Regions from separate parts of the Collinsella sp. AF39-11AT genome, predicted to be linked through region 2. Evidence: riboswitches for the same ligand, from Rfam matches in the RefSeq annotation. Region 2 holds a riboswitch; the other holds the start of a gene.

Region 1 (9,701 bases), on a different contig from region 2:
CGCGTTTTATGCAGACTTACGAATCAGACGCCAACATCGGCAACATTAAGATTCTCGCTGTCGATATGGACAAGACGTTACTGACCGACGAGCGCGTGCTGCCTCAGGGCCTCGACGAGCGCCTGGACAAGCTCGCCGAGGCTGGCATCGTGTTCTGCCCCGCCAGCGGACGCCCCGCCCCCAAACTCGAGGAGATGTTTGAGGACATCAAGAGCCGCATCGCTTTTTGCCCCGATAACGGCGCGTGCGTTATCTACCGCGGCAACTATATCTATAAGAGCACTATCGACGTGGCGCTGTATCAGCAGGTCTTGAGCCGCGCCTCGGAGGATTCGCGCGCTGTCCCCGTCCTGTGCTGCTTCGACGAGTTCTATGTACTTGCCCGCGATCATCAATACCACGACGAGATCAGCGTCTACTACAACACGATCAACTACGTCGATAGCTTTGAGGGCATTGACATCGAGTCTAACAAGATTTCGATCTTCTTCCCCGCCTACGATGCCGAGCCAGCGTTTCGCGAGGACTACAGCCCGGCATTCTCGGACCGACTCTATGTCACCAATGCTGGCCGCGAGTGGATCGACTTTATGAACCTGGGCGTCGACAAGGGGTCGGGCGTAGCACATCTCTGCGAGCGCCTGGGCATCGATATCGCCGACGCCGCTGCCGTGGGCGATACGTACAACGACATCCCCATGCTGGAGCGCGTCGGGCATAGCTTTATCGTGGACAATGCCGAGGAGCACATGAACGCGCATGCCAAATGGCGCATTCCGAGCAACAACGACGGGGGCGTACTGACGCTCATCGACGCCATCTTGGCGGCTCGTTAACGGGGCTCGTCGGACCCAGCCGGGCGCCAAGATGGCGTCTTGAGTGTCTAGATACTTAGCTGAAATGATTTGAGCAGAGGGGAGCTCCTTGTTGGGAGGGGCTCCCCTCTGTTTTGGTTACTGTGGGACAAATTAATCAGTAGTGTTTGTCCCAAATCTTAAGTATGTGGGGGCTTGCGTCTTGGGCGAGCTTGCCTTACGGAGTGCTTCCCTATTTCGCGTCGGCCCAGGTTATGCCGGTGCTGGCTTCGGCGATCAACGGTACGCGGAGGTCTACGACGTGTTCCATGACGTCGCGGACCATGGTGGTTAGGCGCTCGACTTCGTCGACGGGGCACTCAAAGTCCAGTTCGTCGTGTACCTGCAGGATCATGTGAGCGGCAAAGCCTTCTTCTTCCAGTCGGCGGCTCACGCGGGCCATCGCGATCTTGATGATGTCGGCGGCGGTACCCTGCATGGGGTGGTTCATGGCCGTGCGCTCACCAAAGCCGCGGAGCTGCGGGTTTTTGGCCTTGAGCTCAGGAATATGGCGACGGCGGCCGTACATGGTCTCGGCGTAGCCCGTCTGCTTGGCACGTGCCACCACATTGTCGAGGAACGTGCGCACGCCCGGGTAGGCCTCGTAGTAACGGTCGATCATGTCGCGTGCCTCGGCCATCGAGATATGCAGCGACTGCGACAGGCCGTAGGCCTGCTGACCATACACGATGCCAAAGTTCACGGCCTTGGCGCGGCTGCGCAAGTCGGGCGTCACCTCGGACACCGGCACGCCAAACACGCGCGCGGCCGTCTCGGCATGGAAGTCCTCGCCCTCGTTAAAGGCGCGCACCAAGTGCTCGTCACCCGAAAGATGTGCCAGCAGACGCAGCTCGATCTGCGAGTAGTCCACCGCCAAAAAGACGCTTCCCTCGCCTGCCGAAAACGCCGTCTTGACAGTACGCCCCAGCTCCGAGCGAGTCGGAATATTTTGCAGATTGGGGTCGCTCGAAGACAGACGCCCCGTCGCCGTGATGGTCTGGTTGTACGTGGTGTGCACACGGCCGTCACCACGGCGCAGCGGGCCCAGGGTGTCCAGATAGGTGGATTTGATCTTAGACTTCTCACGCCAGTCCAAGATCAGACGCACGATTTCGTGGTCACGCGCAAGGTCGCTCAGCACCTTGGCGTTGGTCGAATAGTAGCCGCGCTTAGTCTTCTTGAGGCCCTTGGTCGGAAGCCCCATCACATCAAAGAGCACATGCGACAGCTGCATGGGACTGCCAATATTAAAGGTCTCATCACCCGCTAGGTCGCGAATGCTGCGCTCGACCTCGGTGATCTGGGTCGCCAGGCCCTCGGACAGATTACGCAGGCGGTCGGGATCCACGAGCATGCCCGCGCGCTCCATCTTGGCAAGCACCGGCACGAGCGGCATCTCGATGCCATCGAACACGTTGGCAGCGTTCTCACGGGCCATGCGGTCGCGCAGCGGCGCCACGAGCGTCAGCGTCAGGGCCGCAGTGCGGGCAGCGGGAACAGGAGCGTGCTCGCCGGCACCCTCCGCGCCGCGCGCCGCAGGCAGCGCCATCTGCAGATAGGTATCAGCCAGATACGCCTCATCAAACTCGGAGCGGTCGGAATCCAGCAGGTAGGCGGCGACCACGGTATCGAAGATGCGCGTGGAATCGACGGCCAGCGGATCCATAAGCTCGGGCTCAGAAGAATCAATGGGCGAAAGCTCATGCAGCAGCGCCTTCATATCCGGGCTCGCCACACGGCCCTCCATAAACAGGCGCGCGAGCACGCCAGCGATCACGCCGCGGACGAAGTTGAAGCCCTCAACCTCAGCCGCCGCACCGCTGTCGCCCTCCTCGAGCGCGAACAGGCCCTTGGACGTCGCCAGCCACAGCGTGCGCGTCAGTCCAAAGAGCGCGCCCTCTTCCTTGTCGTCGTCCACCACGGCGGCGACCCACTCGCCGGCATCAATCGCGCGGGAGACCTCAGCCGCAACGGCGCCAAGCGCGTCGGCATCGCCGGCGGCGGCACGCGAAACGGCAGGCATCTCAAACGCGCTGCCAGCGGCCGCAGCCCCACCCTCGCCGCCAATCAGCGAGAGGAAACGGTTCTGCATGGCCGTGATGCCGAGCGTGCCCAGCGCCGCGGACACCTCGTCGGCAGAAAACGCCGGGAAGGACGTTGCGTCAAAGTCGAGCTCGACGGGCGCATCGGTGCGGATGGTCGCCACCTTACGGCTCAGCAGCGCGTCGTCGATGTGTGCACGCAGGTTCTCGCCCATCTTGCCCTTGACCTCGTCAGCGTGCGCAATGACCTCGTCCAGGCTGCCGTACTGTGCAATGAGCGCACTCGCCTTTTTGGGGCCGATGCCCGGTACGCCGGGAATGTTGTCCGACGTATCGCCCTTCAGACCGTAAAAATCGGGCACGAGCGCCGGCGTAATGCCGTGATACAGGTCGTCTACGCTCTCGGGCGTCATGATCGCCACGTCGGACAGGCCCTTGCGAGTCGAGACCACGTTAACGTGCTCGGTCACAAGCTGATACATGTCACGGTCGCCGGTCACCAGCAGCATGTCACAGCCGGCCTGCTCGCCCAGGCGCGCCATAGTGCCCAGGATGTCATCGCCTTCCCAGCCCTCGGACTGCAGAATCGGCACATTGAGCGCACCGAGCAGCTCCTTGATCATCGGAAACTGCGCATGCAGATCGGGGTCCATGGGCGGGCGTTGCGCCTTATACTGCGGCAGCATCTCCATGCGCACGCGCGGTTTGCCCTTGTCAAACGCCACGACCACACCGTCGGGGTTAAAGGCATCGATCATCTTAAGAAACATGTTCAGAAAGCCAAAGATCGCGTTGGTGGGGCGACCGTCCGGCGCGTTCATGGTGGGCGGCACGGCGTGGAAGGCGCGGTGCATGAGCGAGTTGCCGTCGATAACGGCAAAAGTGCGGCGCTTGTCAGACATATTAAATACCTCGCTTTGGACTGGGCACGGTTTGCTCACTCCAGTTTACACGCTCCCCGCCCCGCGGCCACCGCACATCAAGCTCCCCCGCCACCGTGAGCCCGCGCGTGATACGATGGCTCACGGTACATCAACCAGCACGATCGATCCGAAAGGAGCCTGCGTCATGGAGCGTCCCTGCGCATGGAAAAAGTACACGCCACAGCAAGTCGAGGAGCTCGAGGAGCTTTGCCGCGGCTATAAGCAGTTTTTGAGCGAGAACAAGACCGAGCGCCTGTGCGTCAAGACCGGTATCAAGATGGCCGAGGAGGCGGGATACGTCGACCTGGAGACTGTGATCGCCGAGGGACGCGCGCTCAAGGCCGGCGACAAGGTGTACGCCGCCAATCACGGCAAGGACCTCATGCTCGTCAACCTGGGCACCGCCCCGCTCGAGCAGGGCTTTAACATCCTGGGCGCCCACGTTGACTCGCCGCGCCTGGACCTTAAGCAGAACCCCGCCTTCGAGGCCGGCGACATGGCTTATCTCGACACGCACTACTATGGCGGCGTCAAGAGCTACCACTGGGTCGCTTCCCCGCTCGCGCTCGTAGGCGTCATCTGCAAAAAGGACGGCACCACCGTCGACATCAACATCGGCGACAAGGCCGACGATCCGGTCTTTACCATCTCCGACCTGCTGATCCACCTCTCGAGCGAGCAGATGGCCAAGCCCGCCAAGGACGCCGTCGACGCCGAGATCCTCGACGTGATCGTGGGCGGCCGCCCCGTCAAGTTTGACGAGGACGACAAGGACGCCCCCAAGGAGCCCGTCAAACAGATGTTCCTGGACATCCTCAAGGAACAGTACGACGTCGAGGAGGAGGACTTCCTCTCTGCCGAGATCGAGGTCGTGCCCGCCGGCCCCGCCCGCGACATGGGTCTCGACCGCTCCATGATCTTGGGCTATGGCCACGACGACCGCGTCTGCGCCTACCCCTCCATGCTCGCTCAGATCAACGTGGCAGACGTCGAGCGCACGAGCATCACGCTCATCGTCGACAAGGAGGAGATCGGCTCCGTGGGTGCCACCGGCATGACGAGCCGTTTCTTCGAGAACACCGTCGCCGAAATCATGACGCTCGCCGGCGAGAGCAGCCCGCTGGCCCTGCGCCGCGCACTCGCCCGCAGCCGCATGCTCTCCTCTGACGTGTCCGCCGGCTTTGACCCGGGCTACGCCGGCAAGTTCGAGACCAAGAACGCAGCCTTTATGGGTCGCGGCCTGTGCTTTAACAAATACACGGGCAGCCGCGGCAAGGGCGGCTCCAACGACGCCGACGCCGAGTACGTGGCCCTCATCCGCGACATCATGGACGAGGCGGGCGTTGACTTCCAGACCTGCGAGCTCGGCCGCGTCAACGCGGGCGGCGGCGGCACCATCGCCTACATCATGGCCGAGTACGGCATGAACGTCATCGACTCCGGCGTTGCCGTCCTGTCCATGCACGCCCTGTGGGAGGTCGCTAACAAGGCCGATATCTACGAGGCCTATCGCGGCTACAAGGCCTTCCTCGAGCGCGCCTAACCGACCCTTCATCAGTTGCGGTGAAATACGGACTAAACTGGCCCATAAACGGCCAAGACAGACCGTATTCCACCGCAACTTCCTTCTTGGCAGAGGAGAGTCCATGCTGCAGGTCATCATTTCGCCCGCCAAGCAAATGCGCGCGGCCCAAGATGCTTTTGAAGTCCAGGGCATTCCACCCTCTGCGCACGAGACGGCTCGCCTCCACCGCGCATTGCTAGATATCGAGCGGAATGAAGGCAGCGGCGGCCTGCAGGCGCTGTGGAACGTGAGTGACAAACTGCTGGGACCTTGCCTCAACACCCTGCGTGAGTTCCGGCCCATCCTGAATAACGGCGATCTTGACAATCCCGCACTCGCCCGTCACCTCTCCCCTGCCGTCATGTCCTATCACGGCATTCAATACCAGAGCATGGCGCCCGAGGTCATGGATGCCGCACAGCTCGCATGGCTGCAAGACCATCTGTGGATCCTCTCGGGCCTTTACGGATGCGCACGCCCCTTTCATGCCGTTGAACCGTATCGACTGGAGATGGGCGCGAAGCTCGCCGTCGACGATGCCCGAAACCTCTACGCGTTTTGGAGCGACAAGCTCGCGCGGGCTATCGCCCCGGCAGGCTCAAACACCACGATCGTCAACCTCGCCAGCGTAGAGTATGCCAAAGCCGTTCTGCCCCACCTCGCGGGCGACGCCACGGTCGTCACATGCCTCTTTGGCGAAGGCATCCGCAACGGCAAGCCCATCCAGCGCTCGACCGCCAGCAAAAAGGCGCGCGGCGCCATGGTGCGGTGGATGGCAGAAAACAAGCTCGAGGATACAAGCGAACTTACCGCATTCAACATCGGCTATCGTCACATCCCCGAGCTTTCAGACAAAGACTCCCTGGTTTTCATGAACGCGCGGGCACAATAGGCCCACCGTTTCCAAACACCCCGTTACTCCGCCAAGCCATCGGCCTTTGCAATCTCGCTCGTCGAGCCATCTTGATAAGTAATCTTTACGTGCTCGACCTCGGACACCGTAACACCCGCAGGAGGCTCCAGACGCCATTCCGTCAGGGCGATATCCATGGTCGTGGGGACGTCTCCCCGGTCTTTGAGCTGCACCGTCAGCGTTTTAAGCGCCACGTCGTAAGTCACGCGTTCGATTTCTTCACCAGGAATCGACCCACCACTCAACTGCAGCTGCACAAACTCGTCGCGCGGATACCAATAGTCGCCTGGAACGGCGAGCGTATTGGCATTACCGCCAGTACTCCTCACCGTCATAATCGGTAGGCTATCATCAGCCTCGAACTCCCATGCAGCGCCGCCGTGACCGCCAAACGTCCAGATACAAAAGGCAATCACCAGCACGGCAAGCACCGCAAAACCAATCGCGACAAGGCCATGGTGCGCACGGCTTTCCTCGGCCGATACATCCCATTGCGTCTCTCGATATAGATGCTTGTCTTCCATGTTCGCCTCCCCACAGGCACGCTCGTTAGGCCAATCGTACCCATTCGAGCTATACTTGAGCCCATTACATAAACGGGGAGCTTGCAGGACAAGACGGCAGGCTGAGACTGGGCGCGCCCGCCCTGACCCGCAAACCTGATATGGGTAATGCCAACGAAGGGAGCCGTGCCAATGAGCACACAGACCGAGCCCAAGCTCGTCACGCAAATCGACTTCGCCCGCGCCGGGCAGATCACGCCGCAGATGAAGGAAGTCGCCGAGCGCGAGCATCGCGACCCCGAGTACATCCGCGAGCGCGTGGCCGACGGCCGCATCGCCATTCCCGCCAACATCGTGCACATCAAAAAAGGCATGCGCGCCTTTGGTGTCGGCGAGGGCCTGTCTACTAAGGTCAACGTCAACCTGGGCATCTCGGGCGATAAAGCCGATGCCGCCGAGGAATGGAAGAAGGTCAAGATCGCCGAGGACTTTGGCGCCGACGCCATCATGGACCTTTCCAACTCGGGCAAGACGCGCCAGTTCCGCCAGCAGCTCATCGACGAGACGCCGCTCATGGTGGGCACCGTCCCCATGTACGACGCCATCGGCTACATGGAAAAGCCGCTGGTCAAGCTTACCAAGGATGACCTGTTCGAGGTCGTGCGCGCGCACGCCGAGGACGGCGTGGACTTTATGACCATCCACTGCGGCATCAACAAGTCGGTCACCAAGACCTTTAAGGAGACCGGCCGCTTGATGAACATCGTGAGCCGCGGCGGCTCGCTGCTGTTTGGCTGGATGGAGGTCACCGGCAACGAAAACCCCTTCTACGAGTACTTTGACGAGCTGCTCGAGATTTGCCACGAGTACGACGTGACGATTTCGCTCGGCGACTCCTGCCGCCCGGGCTGCCTCTACGACTCCAACGACGCCACCGAGACCGCCGAGATGATCGAGCTGGGCAAGCTGTGCAAGCGCGCTTGGGCCGCCGGCGTCCAAGTCATGGTCGAGGGCCCGGGTCACATGGCGCTCGACGAGATCGCCGCCAACATGAAACTGCAGAAGCGCCTGTGCCACAACGCCCCGTTCTATGTGCTCGGGCCGCTGGTGACCGATATCGGCGTGGGTTACGACCACATCACCGCTGCCATCGGCGGTGCCATCTCCGCCAGCTCCGGTGCCGACTTCCTGTGCTACGTGACGCCGGCCGAGCACCTGTGCCTGCCCAACGCCCAGGACGTGCTCGATGGCCTCATGGCCACTAAGATTGCCGCGCACGCCGCCGATATCGCCAAGAAGGTACCGCACGCCCGCGACATGGACGACAAGATGGGCCAGGCACGCCGCAAGCTCGACTGGGATGCCATGTGGAAGTGTGCTCTCGACCCGGTCACCGGCAAGAAACGCTACGAAGAATCCCCCGCCGCCACCGAGGGCACCTGCACCATGTGCGGCAAGATGTGCGCCGTCCGCACCGTTAACAAGGTGTTCGAAGGCACGACGATCGACCTCGGCATGGAGGACTAACTCGTCACCGGAGCCACAATCGGTAACATGGTGTTCGTCAATTGTTGACGTGTGAACATTTGCTTACATTTGCGTAAAGATTGCATCGCCCGCCCGGGTTCGACATAGAGTCGGCCCGGGCATCTTTATAATGCTGGCTTAAAGACCCATTTGATTCCGACCGAACAAGGGAGCAAACATGGATCGCAGTAAGGTACCTGCCGTCCTGTCCATCGCAGGATCCGATTCCAGCGGTGGCGCCGGCATTCAGGCCGACATCAAGACCATCACGGCGCACCGCCTGTATGCCGAGACGGCCATCACCGCCATCACCGCACAAAACACGCTCGGTGTCACCGCCGTGCAGAATATCTCCCCTGATATCGTCGCTGCGCAGATCGACGCCGTATTTGACGATATCCGCCCCAGCGCCGTCAAGATCGGCATGGTTTCCTCTGCCGAGATTATCGAGGTTATCGCCGACCGCCTGAGCGCCTGGAACGCGACAAACGTGGTCGTCGACCCCGTCATGGTAGCCACCTCGGGCGCACGGCTGATTACCGAAGATGCCGCCGAGGCGCTCACCCGCCGCCTGTTCCCACTAGCAACCGTCATCACGCCCAATATTCCCGAGGCCATGGCCCTGCTTGACTACGAGGTCGACTCCGAGCGCACACAGCAAAATGCTGCCATGCTCCTCACCCGCCGCTTTGGTTGCGCATCCCTCGTTAAGGGTGGGCATCTTGTCAACGAGGCTAACGATGTATTGGCCGAACCCGCGCCACTCGATGACGAGGGCAACCATCTGGGCGATCCGCTCACCACGTGGTTCCGCCACAAGCGCATCGAGACCGACAACACACACGGCACCGGCTGCACGCTTTCGTCCGCCATCGCCTGCGCGCTGGCCCAGGGCATGGATCTTGCCGACGCCGTCAACGGCGGCAAGGCCTACCTAACCGGCGCTCTGGCCGCCGGCCTGAACATGGGCAAAGGCTCCGGCCCCGTCAATCACATGTGGCAATATTAAGATTCGCAGCCCAAAACCGCCGCAAAGGGGACAGGCACCTTTGCGGTGGCTCCCACAAACATCTCGATCTGTAACAGTAACTCGGCAAAATCGACCCTAGATGTTACAGATCAAGACAAACAATCGATATCGACCTAAATAATCTTAATCTGTAACATCTAGCCCGTTTTCGGCCTTGGAACTGTTACAGATCAAGACAAACAAACGAAACAAGCCCCCGCAAGGGGAACTCTGTGGTGGTTTGGGGCCGTGCTACTCACCGAGCATCTCTTGGAGCTTGGCTGCCACGGCATGTCCCAAGCTCTCGTGGCTTTCGGGCATCATATGCAGATAGTCGATATCGCCCGGCTCGGCAAACTCGGCGGC
Region 2 (9,701 bases):
GCGTTTTCCATATGCGTCCGCAGGGTATGCACGAGATTGTCTTTGGTCTAGCCCAACCTGCATGAGCCGGCGTGCGACAATGGGGGCCGTCGATATCACAACGCCGAGAGAAGCCCGTCATGGAAGCGCATCAAAAGCAGATAACCGTTTATTCGAATCATACGGAAAGCGCGCCTGTCATCTACCTTCCTGTGGTCGTGGGCGACGGCAGCGAGGTTTATAAGTGTTGCCGAGAGCTCAACTGTCCGCCATTCGCCCTTGTCACCATTGGCGGGCTCGATTGGAATCGCGAGCTGAGCCCCTGGGCATGCGACGGGACCGTACGCGATGCCGAACCTTTCGGCGGCCAAGCTGCCGATTTTCTTGATGAGCTGCTGAATCAGATAATCCCCCAGGTCGAGTCGTCGCTTCCTCAGCCGCCCACCTGGCGCGGCATTGCCGGTTACTCGCTCGCGGGCCTCTTCGCACTCTGGTCCCTCTGGCAAACCGACGCCTTTGACCGCGCCGCGAGCGCATCGGGGTCGCTATGGTTTCCCGACTTTGTCGATCGCGCCAGCACGGCGCCATTTGCCAGCAGCCCGCAGGCTGTCTATCTGTCGCTCGGTAAAAAGGAGGCCAAGACTCCCAACCGCATGATGCGGCACGTACTCGACGATACGCGCGCAATGGAAAAGCTGCTCGGCGAACGTGGTATTCCCACGACGCTGGAGCTCAACCCCGGCAATCACTTTTCCCAGACCGACTTGCGCATGGCCCGCGGCATCCACTGGATACTGACGCATTAAATATGGTGCCCACGCGCATATACGCATGGGCACCATATCTTGTTTTAGCTGAACACAGCTGCTACTCAGCAGCCTCCTCAAGCTCGGAGACATCAAACTCAAAGTCGTTGCCCGGTAGGATGGCATTGAGCACAATGCCCACCAGCGAACCCACGGCAAGGCCCGAGAGCGAAATGGTCACGCCGCCCAGCTCCAACACGATAGCTCCGGCAGTGCTGTACGCAATGCCGAGCGAAAGCACCAGCACCAGGGCGGCCACCAGCACGTTGCGGTTGTTCTGGAAATCGACCTGGTTCTCGATGAGGTTGCGGACGCCCACGGCGCTGATCATGCCATAGAGCACGAGAGACACGCCGCCGATCACACACGCCGGCATGGCCGCAATGACAGCCGCGAACTTGGGGCAGAACGAGAGCACAATGGCACAACATGCGGCAATGCGAATCACGCGCGGGTCAAACACACGCGTTAGGGCAAGCACACCGGTGTTCTCGCCATAGGTGGTGTTAGCTGGAGCGCCAAAGAGCGATGCGAGAATGGTCGCCAGGCCGTCGCCAAGCAGCGTGCGATGCAGGCCAGGATCGGCGATGTAGTTACGCTCGCAAGTGGAGCCGATAGCCGAGATATCACCGATATGCTCGATCATGGTCGCAAAGGCCAGCGGCATAATGGTGATGATGGCCGTCGTGGCAAGACCGCTATCGAACTGCGGGCCAAAGAGCGCAAACACGGTGTTATCCCACACGACGGGCAAGCCAACCCAGGGAGCGGCTGCGACGCCCGAGAAATCAACCTCGCCGAGCGCAGTCGCAACGGCATAGCTCACCACAACGCCCAGCAGAATCGGCACGATCTTGACCATGCCACGGCCCCAGATGTTGCAGATGACGATCACCGCCACAGCGACAACGGCAACAAGCCAATTGGTCTGGCAGTTGGCGATGGCAGAGCTTGCCAAGATCAGGCCGATGGAAATGACGATGGGGCCAGTCACCACCGGCGGAAAGAAGCGCATAACGCGCTTGGCACCAAACGCGCGAAACAGGGCCGCCAGCACCGGATAGAGCAGGCCGGCACAGGCTACACCTAGGCAGGCGTAGGGCAAAAGCTCGGCCTCGCCGTTGGGCGCAATCGCGGCATAACCGGCAATAAAGGCAAACGATGAGCCCAAAAATGCCGGCACCTTACCACGCGACAGGAAGTGGAACAGCAGCGTGCCCAAGCCGGCAAACAAAAGCGTTGGCGACACCGAGAGGCCGGTGAGCACGGGCACCAGCACCGTGGCGCCAAACATGGCAAACAGATGCTGCAGGCCGAGCAAAAACATGCGCGGACGGCCGAGCGACGATGCGTCGTAGATGGCATCGGTGACGGCGGGCGTCGAAGACTGGGACATGGATGTCCTTTCGAATGGAAGGGCGATCGGGCATATCGGATAACCTGCCCGAACGATACGATCCGAACCATTGTACGCGATGCACCATGTCTCGCACGCGCCGTCACCTGCGAACGTTACTGCTACTTCCAAACGCGCTCGGCAATGCGTTTGACCAGCGCGATCTTTGCCCATTGCTCGTCCTCGGTCAACTTGTTGCCAATCTCGCAACTAGCAAAACCGCACTGGGGCGACAGATACAGGTTCTCGAGCGGAACATACTTTGCAGCCTCGTGAATACGCTCGACGATGGCATCCTCGTCCTCAAGCTCAGCGGCCTTGGTGGTCACTAGGCCCAACACGACCTTCTTGCCGGGGGCAACGTACTTGAGCGGCTCAAAGCCACCGGCACGCGGAGTATCGAACTCAAGGTAAAACGCATCGACGTTCTCGTGTGCGAACAGGTACGGCGCGATGGGGTCATAGCCGCCCTCGAAGGCATAGGTGGAGTGGTAATTACCACGGCACACATGCGTGTTGATGACCAGGTCGTCGGGCTTGCCCTCGATGGCGGCGTTGTTGAGCGCCACGCCCAGCTCGGACACCTTTTGCAGGTCGACCGGGCTCATACCAGTCTTTGCCACAAAGTCGGTATCGCAATAGATGCCCCAGGTGCAGTCATCAAATTGAACGTTGCGGCAGCCTGCGGCATACAGGTCGGCAATCACGGTGCGGTAGGCCGCCGCGATGGCGTCGGCAAGTTCCTCATCGGTCTTATAGACAGCGCGCAGGCTCTCCTGCTGGCCATCGCAGCGGTCGAGCGTAACCTCCGAGAACGTCTGGATCGGCGCCGGAATGGTCTGGCGTGCAACGTGGCCCTCCCCCTCGAGTGCCTTGACAAACTTAAAGTGCTCGACGAAGGGGTGGTTCTCGCCGCTGATGGGGCCGGTCACCACGGCGGTGTCAGCCGTGGTCTCCTCGTCGTGGAACATATAGCCCGTACGCGAGGTGCGGCGTTCAATGCCGTTGAGCCCCCACATAAAGTCGAGGTGCCAGTAACTGCGACGAAACTCGCCATCGGTAATCACCTGCAGACCGGCGGCCTTTTGCTTGTCCACCAGGTCGCGAATAGCCTCATCCTCGACGGCCTTAAGCCCCTCGGCATCAAGCGTGCCTGCCGCATAGGCAGCGCGGGCATCCTTTACGGCCTGCGGACGAAGAAAGCTGCCGACGATATCAGCGCGAAACGGCGCGTTCGGTTGAATTGAAGTGCTCATAGATATCTCCCTTTGCATTGGTTGCTTTACTGGGACAGAGTATGAGCGCTCATATAGCCATCGTAAAATATACGTTTATAACAGTTTGATATAGATGCTTCCTATATCAGTTGGGACTGCCATGAAGAGATTTGACCTGTACAGGACGCAGCAGTCTAGATATGCTGACGAATCACGTCGATATAGGCCCGACCGTAGCGCGTAAGCGTCGTGTTCTTGCGCGTGATGATGCCAATCTCCATGTACTCGTCCACGTCGAGCGGAATCGAGATAATGCCGGGGCCGTTGAGCTCGTGGCTGATCACGCCCGAGCATACCGTGTAGCCGTTGAGGCCCATGGCCAAATTGAACAACGTCGCACGGTCGCGCACGCGGATATTCTTGCGACGCTCAAACGTCGAGGTCAGCTCCTCGGAATAGTAAAACGAGTTGTAGCTGCCCTGCTCGTAGGACAGGAACGGGTAGTCTTCCAGATCCTCGAGCGTCACGCTGGAGCGGTCCGCCAGCGGATGGTCGGCACAGACGAAGATATGCGGCGTGGCGCAGAAGAGCCCTTCGAACACGAGCTCGTTGGCCGCCAGCATGCGCTCGATGACCTCGCGGTTGTGCTCGGACAGATACAGGATGCCCAATTCGCTTTTCATATGCGCGACGTCCTCGATAATCTCGTGAGTCTGCTCCTCGCGCAGGGTAAAGTCGTAGCGCGCGGCATCGAACTCACGGATCACATCGACAAACGCGTTAACGGCAAAGGAATAATGCTGGCAGCTCACACTAAAGTGCGGCACCTGCTCGGACTCGCCCTTGTACTTGCCTTCGAGCAGATCCGCCTGGTCGAGCACCTGGCGCGCGTAGCCCAAGAAGGTCTCGCCCTCCTCGGACACAATGACACCCTTGTTGGTGCGCTCAAAGATGTGCACACCCATCTCGTTTTCGAGATCGCGGATCGACGCGGTAATCGAAGGCTGCGACACAAAGAGCCGGCGCGAGGCCTCGGTGATGCTGCCGCATTCGGCAACTTTGACGACATACCTGAGCTGTTGAAGCTTCATGATGGCCTCCCTAGACGTCCGCGATACCCGAACCCGCCGCATCTGCCTGACGCATAAACGACGGCATCTCCCCCGTCGCGGCGCAGGCGGCAATCTGATGCAGAGCCCCGGCAACCGCATCGTCTGCCGCAGCGCCGATATGCCAGCGTGCGGCAGCCGTGACGGCCTCGTTGGCATTGGCGACTGCAACGGAGTTGGGGACGGCACCGATCATGGGCAGGTCGTTATCGGAATCGCCAAATACGGCCACCTCGTCGGACGTCAGGTCCAAAGCGCGCGCCAGCTCCAGCGCAGCGCAACCCTTGTCCCAACCTGCTGGAAGAATGTCGAACAGGCGCACACGATTGTTGGGAAACACAAGCGAGAGTTCCGGCACCTCAGCGGCAACGCGCTCGCGTAGCTCCGCGAGCTCCTCACGCGAACGAGCACTCCAGATATTCGCCTTGAACACCGACGCGTCATCGACGACAGGACGGCACGGGGCCTCTTCGCCCTTGAGCCATGCGTTGCCGCCCGACTCCATGGCGCGGCGCACGCGCTCGGGGTCGCTCGTCACACAATAGGCATCGTTGCCCCAAAAGTCATCACCCAGGCCGTAGACCTTCAGATACGTATCGTCGGTCTCTTGCTCCAAGTAGTCAGCCAAGCGCATAAGGGCGGCGTTGTCGGTCGCATGCGAGGCTACCACCTCGCCGTCCACAAACATGACCTGGCCGTTGCAGAACGCGCCGGTCGAGAAGCACTCGGCGCGATTGCGGAACATCCAGCCCATCGCGGAGGGCTGGCGACCCGAAACCGGGCCAAAGTGCAGACCCGCCGCCTGCATGGCATGAATGCCCTCGATGGCGTAGTCGCTGGCGCCGTCATGCCCGGCTGGAATCAGCGTATCGTCCATATCGGTCAGCACAAGTTTAATCATAAGGCCCCCTCGGTCATTCTTAATCCCGTCTATTGTACCGACCTGCCAAAAAGAGACAGGTTTATATTGGCAGGTTTTATCTGGGAAAACGCAAAGCCCCAGTTGTTACCTGCCAAAATAAACCTGTCCCTTTTTGGCAGGTGCGCTAGTATAGGGAACAACAGATTCGATGCGGGAGTGCCGGCGGTGCAAACCACAAGGCTGAGAGGGCATGGGGCCCAATCCTTTGAACCTGTCAGTTAATGCTGGCGTAGGGAGCATGCCGCCTTTTTAGGGGCGCTGTCTATGCACAGCGCCCCTTTTCTATGCCAAGGAGGCATGTGCAGTGATCGATTCGAAACAGCTCAAGCAAAACGTGGTCAAGGCCGTGGAGGAGATTCGCGCCACCAATCCGATGGCGGGCTCCATCACCAACACGGTGACGATTGACTTTGTCGCCAACGCGCAGCTCGCCGTGGGTGGTTCGGCCGCCATGGTCTATCTGCCCGACGAGGGCGAGGCGCTCGTTGCCGGCGGCGGCGCCATCTATCTGAACATGGGCACACTCTTCCCCATCTACGAGCAGACGATTCCCCGCGCGGCCAAGGCGGCCCACGACGCCGGCAAGCCCTGGGTGCTCGATCCGGTTGGACTGGGCATCGGCAGCCTGCGCACCCAGCTGGTAAACGAACTCAAGCAGTACAAACCCGCCATCGTGCGCGGCAACGCCTCCGAGATCATCGCGCTCGCCGGCCTGTGGGGCCTTGAGGGCGAAGCGGCCGATCTGAGCCGCGTGCGCGGCGTCGATACCACCGACACGGTAGACGCCGCCCGCGATGCCGCCGTGGCGCTCGCCCGCTACACCGGCGGCGCCGTAGTGGTCTCGGGCGAAGTCGACCTGATTACCGACGGCACGACCGTGGCCAAGTCCCACGGCGGCAGCCCGCTCATGTCCAAGATCACCGGCTGCGGTTGCTCGCAGGGCGGCGTGTTGGCCGTGTACGCCTGCGCCACCGACCCGTTTACGGCGGCCATCTGCGGCACCGCCGTCTACAACGTTGCCGGTACGCGTGCCGCCGCCGTTGCCGAAGCCCCGGCAAGCTATAAGGTCGCCTTTATCGACGAGCTCTACCGCGCAACCGCCCAGGACATTGCCGACAACCAACTCGAGCTCGAGGAGGCATAAGCCATGTCCGAGCCCGCAACCAATGCCGGCATGAACACCCTGGTCGCCGTGGCCATCGCCCCGTGCGGCACCGGTGACGAGCTATCCGCCGAGATCGCCGAGGTCGTGCGCGTCATTCGCGAGAGCGGCCTTCCCAACCGCACCACCTCGATGTTCACCGAGATCGAGGGCGACTGGGACGAGGTCATGCAGGTCGTGCGCGACGCGACCTTTGTGTTGGCGAGCAAGGGCATCCGCACCGAAGTCGTGCTCAAAGCCGATATTCGACCCGGATTTACCGACACCATGACCGGCAAACTCGAGCGCATGGAAGCGCAGATCAAAAAGCAGGAGGAAGCACGATGAGCATCCGCGACAACCTTGATATCTCGGCCTATCTGGTACTCGGCCCCGAAAACACCCTCGGACGCCCCGTGGGCGATGTGGTGGCCCAGGCGCTCGACGCCGGCTTTACCTGCATTCAGGTGCGTTCCAAGGTGGCAAGCGCCCGCGAGATCATCGCACTGACGGGCGATGCCGCGCAGGCCATCGCTCAGGCCGGCAAAACCGGGCAGGTCGCGCTGCTGATCGACGACCGCCTTGACTGCGTACTTGCCGCACGCGAGCAGGGTATTGCCGTCGACGGCGTGCATGTTGGCCAGAGCGACATCCCCGTCGAGGTCTGCCGCAAGCTGCTGGGTCCCGATGCCATCGTGGGCCTTTCCGCCCGCTGCGAGGAGATGCTCGAGTACGTCAAGACCGCCGACATGAGCCTGGTCGATTACCTGGGCGTAGGCCCGCTCCACGAGACCGAAACCAAGCGCGACTGCGGACGTGCGGCCGACGGCTCCATCATCACCAAGAGCTTTGAGGACCTGGCCGCCCTCCATGCGGCAAGCCCCGTCCCCATTGTGGTGGGCGGCGGCGTCAAGACGGCCGATCTGCCGCAACTCAAGTCCACCGGCGTCGACGGCTTCTTTGTGGTGAGCGCCGTCTGCAGCGCCGACGACCCCTACGCCGCAGCCGAGGAGCTCGTCGATACCTGGCAGCAAGCATAGACCTATGCCGAGCAGTTGCTCCGCAGCCTCATATCTTCAAGAGCGGAAAGCGCATCCCAGTTTGGACGTCCATTCTGGGATGCGCTTTCCATATAGAGGGCCAGCGGAAAACGCATCCCATTCCAAGCGCAAATTTTGGGATGCGGTTTCCGCGACCGCCCCCTCGCGGAAACCGCATCCCAGTCTGAGCGCATATTCCGGGATGCGCTTTCCGTAGCAGCCCTTACCCCGCCAGATACGCTTCCAGCGCGGGCAACGTCGCCTCCGCATCGCGACGGCCGATCTGATAGATGCGTTCGAGTTCCTCGGGCTCGCGGCACAGCGACGGCACCTTCACCGATTCGCTCGGCCGCACCACAAAGATCTCGCCAGCGGCCTCGCGACGCGCCAGGTCGTCGAGCGTGGCGTTATATACCTCGTGCCGGTGCTCAAGCGCCGCAACAAACTCCGGATAGTGACGATACACGCGACGCAGCATAGGCATCACGCTATTGGGCTGCTTTACAAAGCCCGCCGGCTGCGTCAGCACCACCACGTTGCGGTCATAGCCCTGCGCAAACAGCCATGCGCTGGGAATGGAATCGGCAACGCCGCCATCCAGGTACTTGTGCCCCTCAATGGCAACGGGTCGTGTTGCCACGGGAATCGCCGACGACGCCCGGATCCACTCGATATCATGCTCATCACCGTAAGGCAGGTCATGGTAGACGGCCTGCCCCGTCTTAAGATCGGTACATACGCACGTAAACCGCATGGGGCAGGCGCGATATGCCTCCAGATCGATGGGATCGCGCTCGATGGGTACCTCATGATAGGCAAACTCGGCATTGAACATATCGCCGGTTCGCAACCAGCTCGTCACGCTCGCATAGCGCTTGTCGGCGCAATAGGCCTTGTTGTAGCGAATGGCGCGGCCGATCTGGCGCGATTTAAAGTTGTAGCCAAACGCCGCGCCCGCCGAGACACCCACCATATGGTCGCAGGTTAAGCCGTGCTCCATCCATACGTCGAGCACGCCCGCCGTATACATACCGCGGTAGCCGCCTCCCTCGAGCGCAAGCCCCACCGTGGGCGTCGTATCTGGCTGTGCCATGCGACCATCTCCGTTCCTGCGTTTTAAAACGAAACAAGTATACCCGTCAACATATATCGCCTCAGTCGCATTTTCATCGAACATCGTCGCGTTACCGTTTGGCGAATAATGGCGAATAATGGCCGCCCGCAACATGGGCACCCCTGCATAATTCCATACACTTGTTTATACTACTCAGTAGTTATCAGCAACGAACGTCAGCCGACAAATAAACCCAACGACGCAGCAAGGCGGGGGCTTGGAAACACGCGAGGCGTTGAGCAACAACGCGTGTGCACAACGAGCTCGCCCGACGCAATCCGCCCCGACCCCAGAAAGCCGCCTACAGCATGGATACCCCCAGCAATTACACTGAAACGCTCGAAAAGACCGTCCGCGACCTTCTCAAGCGTCAGGAGGATCTGGTCAGGACCGCCTTTACCGACCAGCTTACCGGGCTTGGCAACCGCGGCGGCTTTGCCCGTTCCCTCGAGGAGCTCTGGGAGCAGGACACCCCCGTTACCATGGCGTACATCGATATCGACAATCTCAAGCACTGCAACGACATCTTTGGACATGACGAGGGCAACCGCTATATCTTGCAGGTGAGCCTCTATCTCAAACTGTATATGAAGGTGGACGAGGCGGCATTTCGTCTGGGGGGCGACGAGTTCGCCATCCTATCTGCGATTGCGACCGAGGACGACCTTGCCGAACGTCTGGAACACTGCCGAACGGTACTGCTCGAAAACAACGCTTCCAAGATGCCTCACTCGTTTAGCTACGGAGTGGCACACGCCGACCCCGCCCTGGGCGAAGCCCCCAATCGCTTGACGAACGATGCCGACCATCGCATGTACGACTACAAGCTACGTCATGCCGTGCACCTTGATCGACGCAATATCGCACAAGCCCACACCGACGACTTCGAAATAAGCGATCGCATTTTCGACGCCCTTTCGATGCTCAACGAAGGCCGATATTTCTTTATCGAGAACTTGGACAAACATCGAACCCTT

What was found. Region 2 has a riboswitch for thiamine pyrophosphate ahead of thiM (hydroxyethylthiazole kinase). Riboswitches for the same ligand answer to the same signal wherever they lie in the genome.
Region 1: it holds a riboswitch for thiamine pyrophosphate, as region 2 does, so the genes downstream of both, thiC (phosphomethylpyrimidine synthase ThiC) here and thiM (hydroxyethylthiazole kinase) in region 2, are expected to answer to the same signal.

The regions. Positions count from the first base shown of each region.
Region 1 covers NZ_QROG01000008.1:59,243-68,943, forward strand. Annotated here, with positions in the region: gene DW037_RS04845 (Cof-type HAD-IIB family hydrolase) at 9-836, shown strand; gene polA (DNA polymerase I) at 1,048-3,798, opposite strand; gene DW037_RS04855 (aminopeptidase) at 3,965-5,362, shown strand; gene DW037_RS04860 (YaaA family protein) at 5,466-6,275, shown strand; gene DW037_RS04865 (hypothetical protein) at 6,299-6,820, opposite strand; TPP riboswitch at 6,884-6,999, shown strand; gene thiC (phosphomethylpyrimidine synthase ThiC) at 6,992-8,326, shown strand; gene thiD (bifunctional hydroxymethylpyrimidine kinase/phosphomethylpyrimidine kinase) at 8,505-9,335, shown strand; gene DW037_RS04880 (SGNH/GDSL hydrolase family protein) at 9,588-9,701, opposite strand, start outside.
Region 2 covers NZ_QROG01000018.1:18,706-28,406, reverse strand. Annotated here, with positions in the region: gene DW037_RS07790 (alpha/beta hydrolase) at 120-785, shown strand; gene DW037_RS07785 (uracil-xanthine permease family protein) at 847-2,181, opposite strand; gene DW037_RS07780 (5-methyltetrahydropteroyltriglutamate--homocysteine S-methyltransferase) at 2,304-3,437, opposite strand; gene DW037_RS07775 (LysR family transcriptional regulator) at 3,593-4,489, opposite strand; gene DW037_RS07770 (HAD-IIB family hydrolase) at 4,500-5,408, opposite strand; TPP riboswitch at 5,572-5,682, shown strand; gene thiM (hydroxyethylthiazole kinase) at 5,734-6,573, shown strand; gene DW037_RS07760 (thiamine-binding protein) at 6,577-6,918, shown strand; gene DW037_RS07755 (thiamine phosphate synthase) at 6,915-7,610, shown strand; gene DW037_RS07750 (patatin family protein) at 7,834-8,703, opposite strand; gene DW037_RS07745 (EAL domain-containing protein) at 9,033-9,701, shown strand, end outside.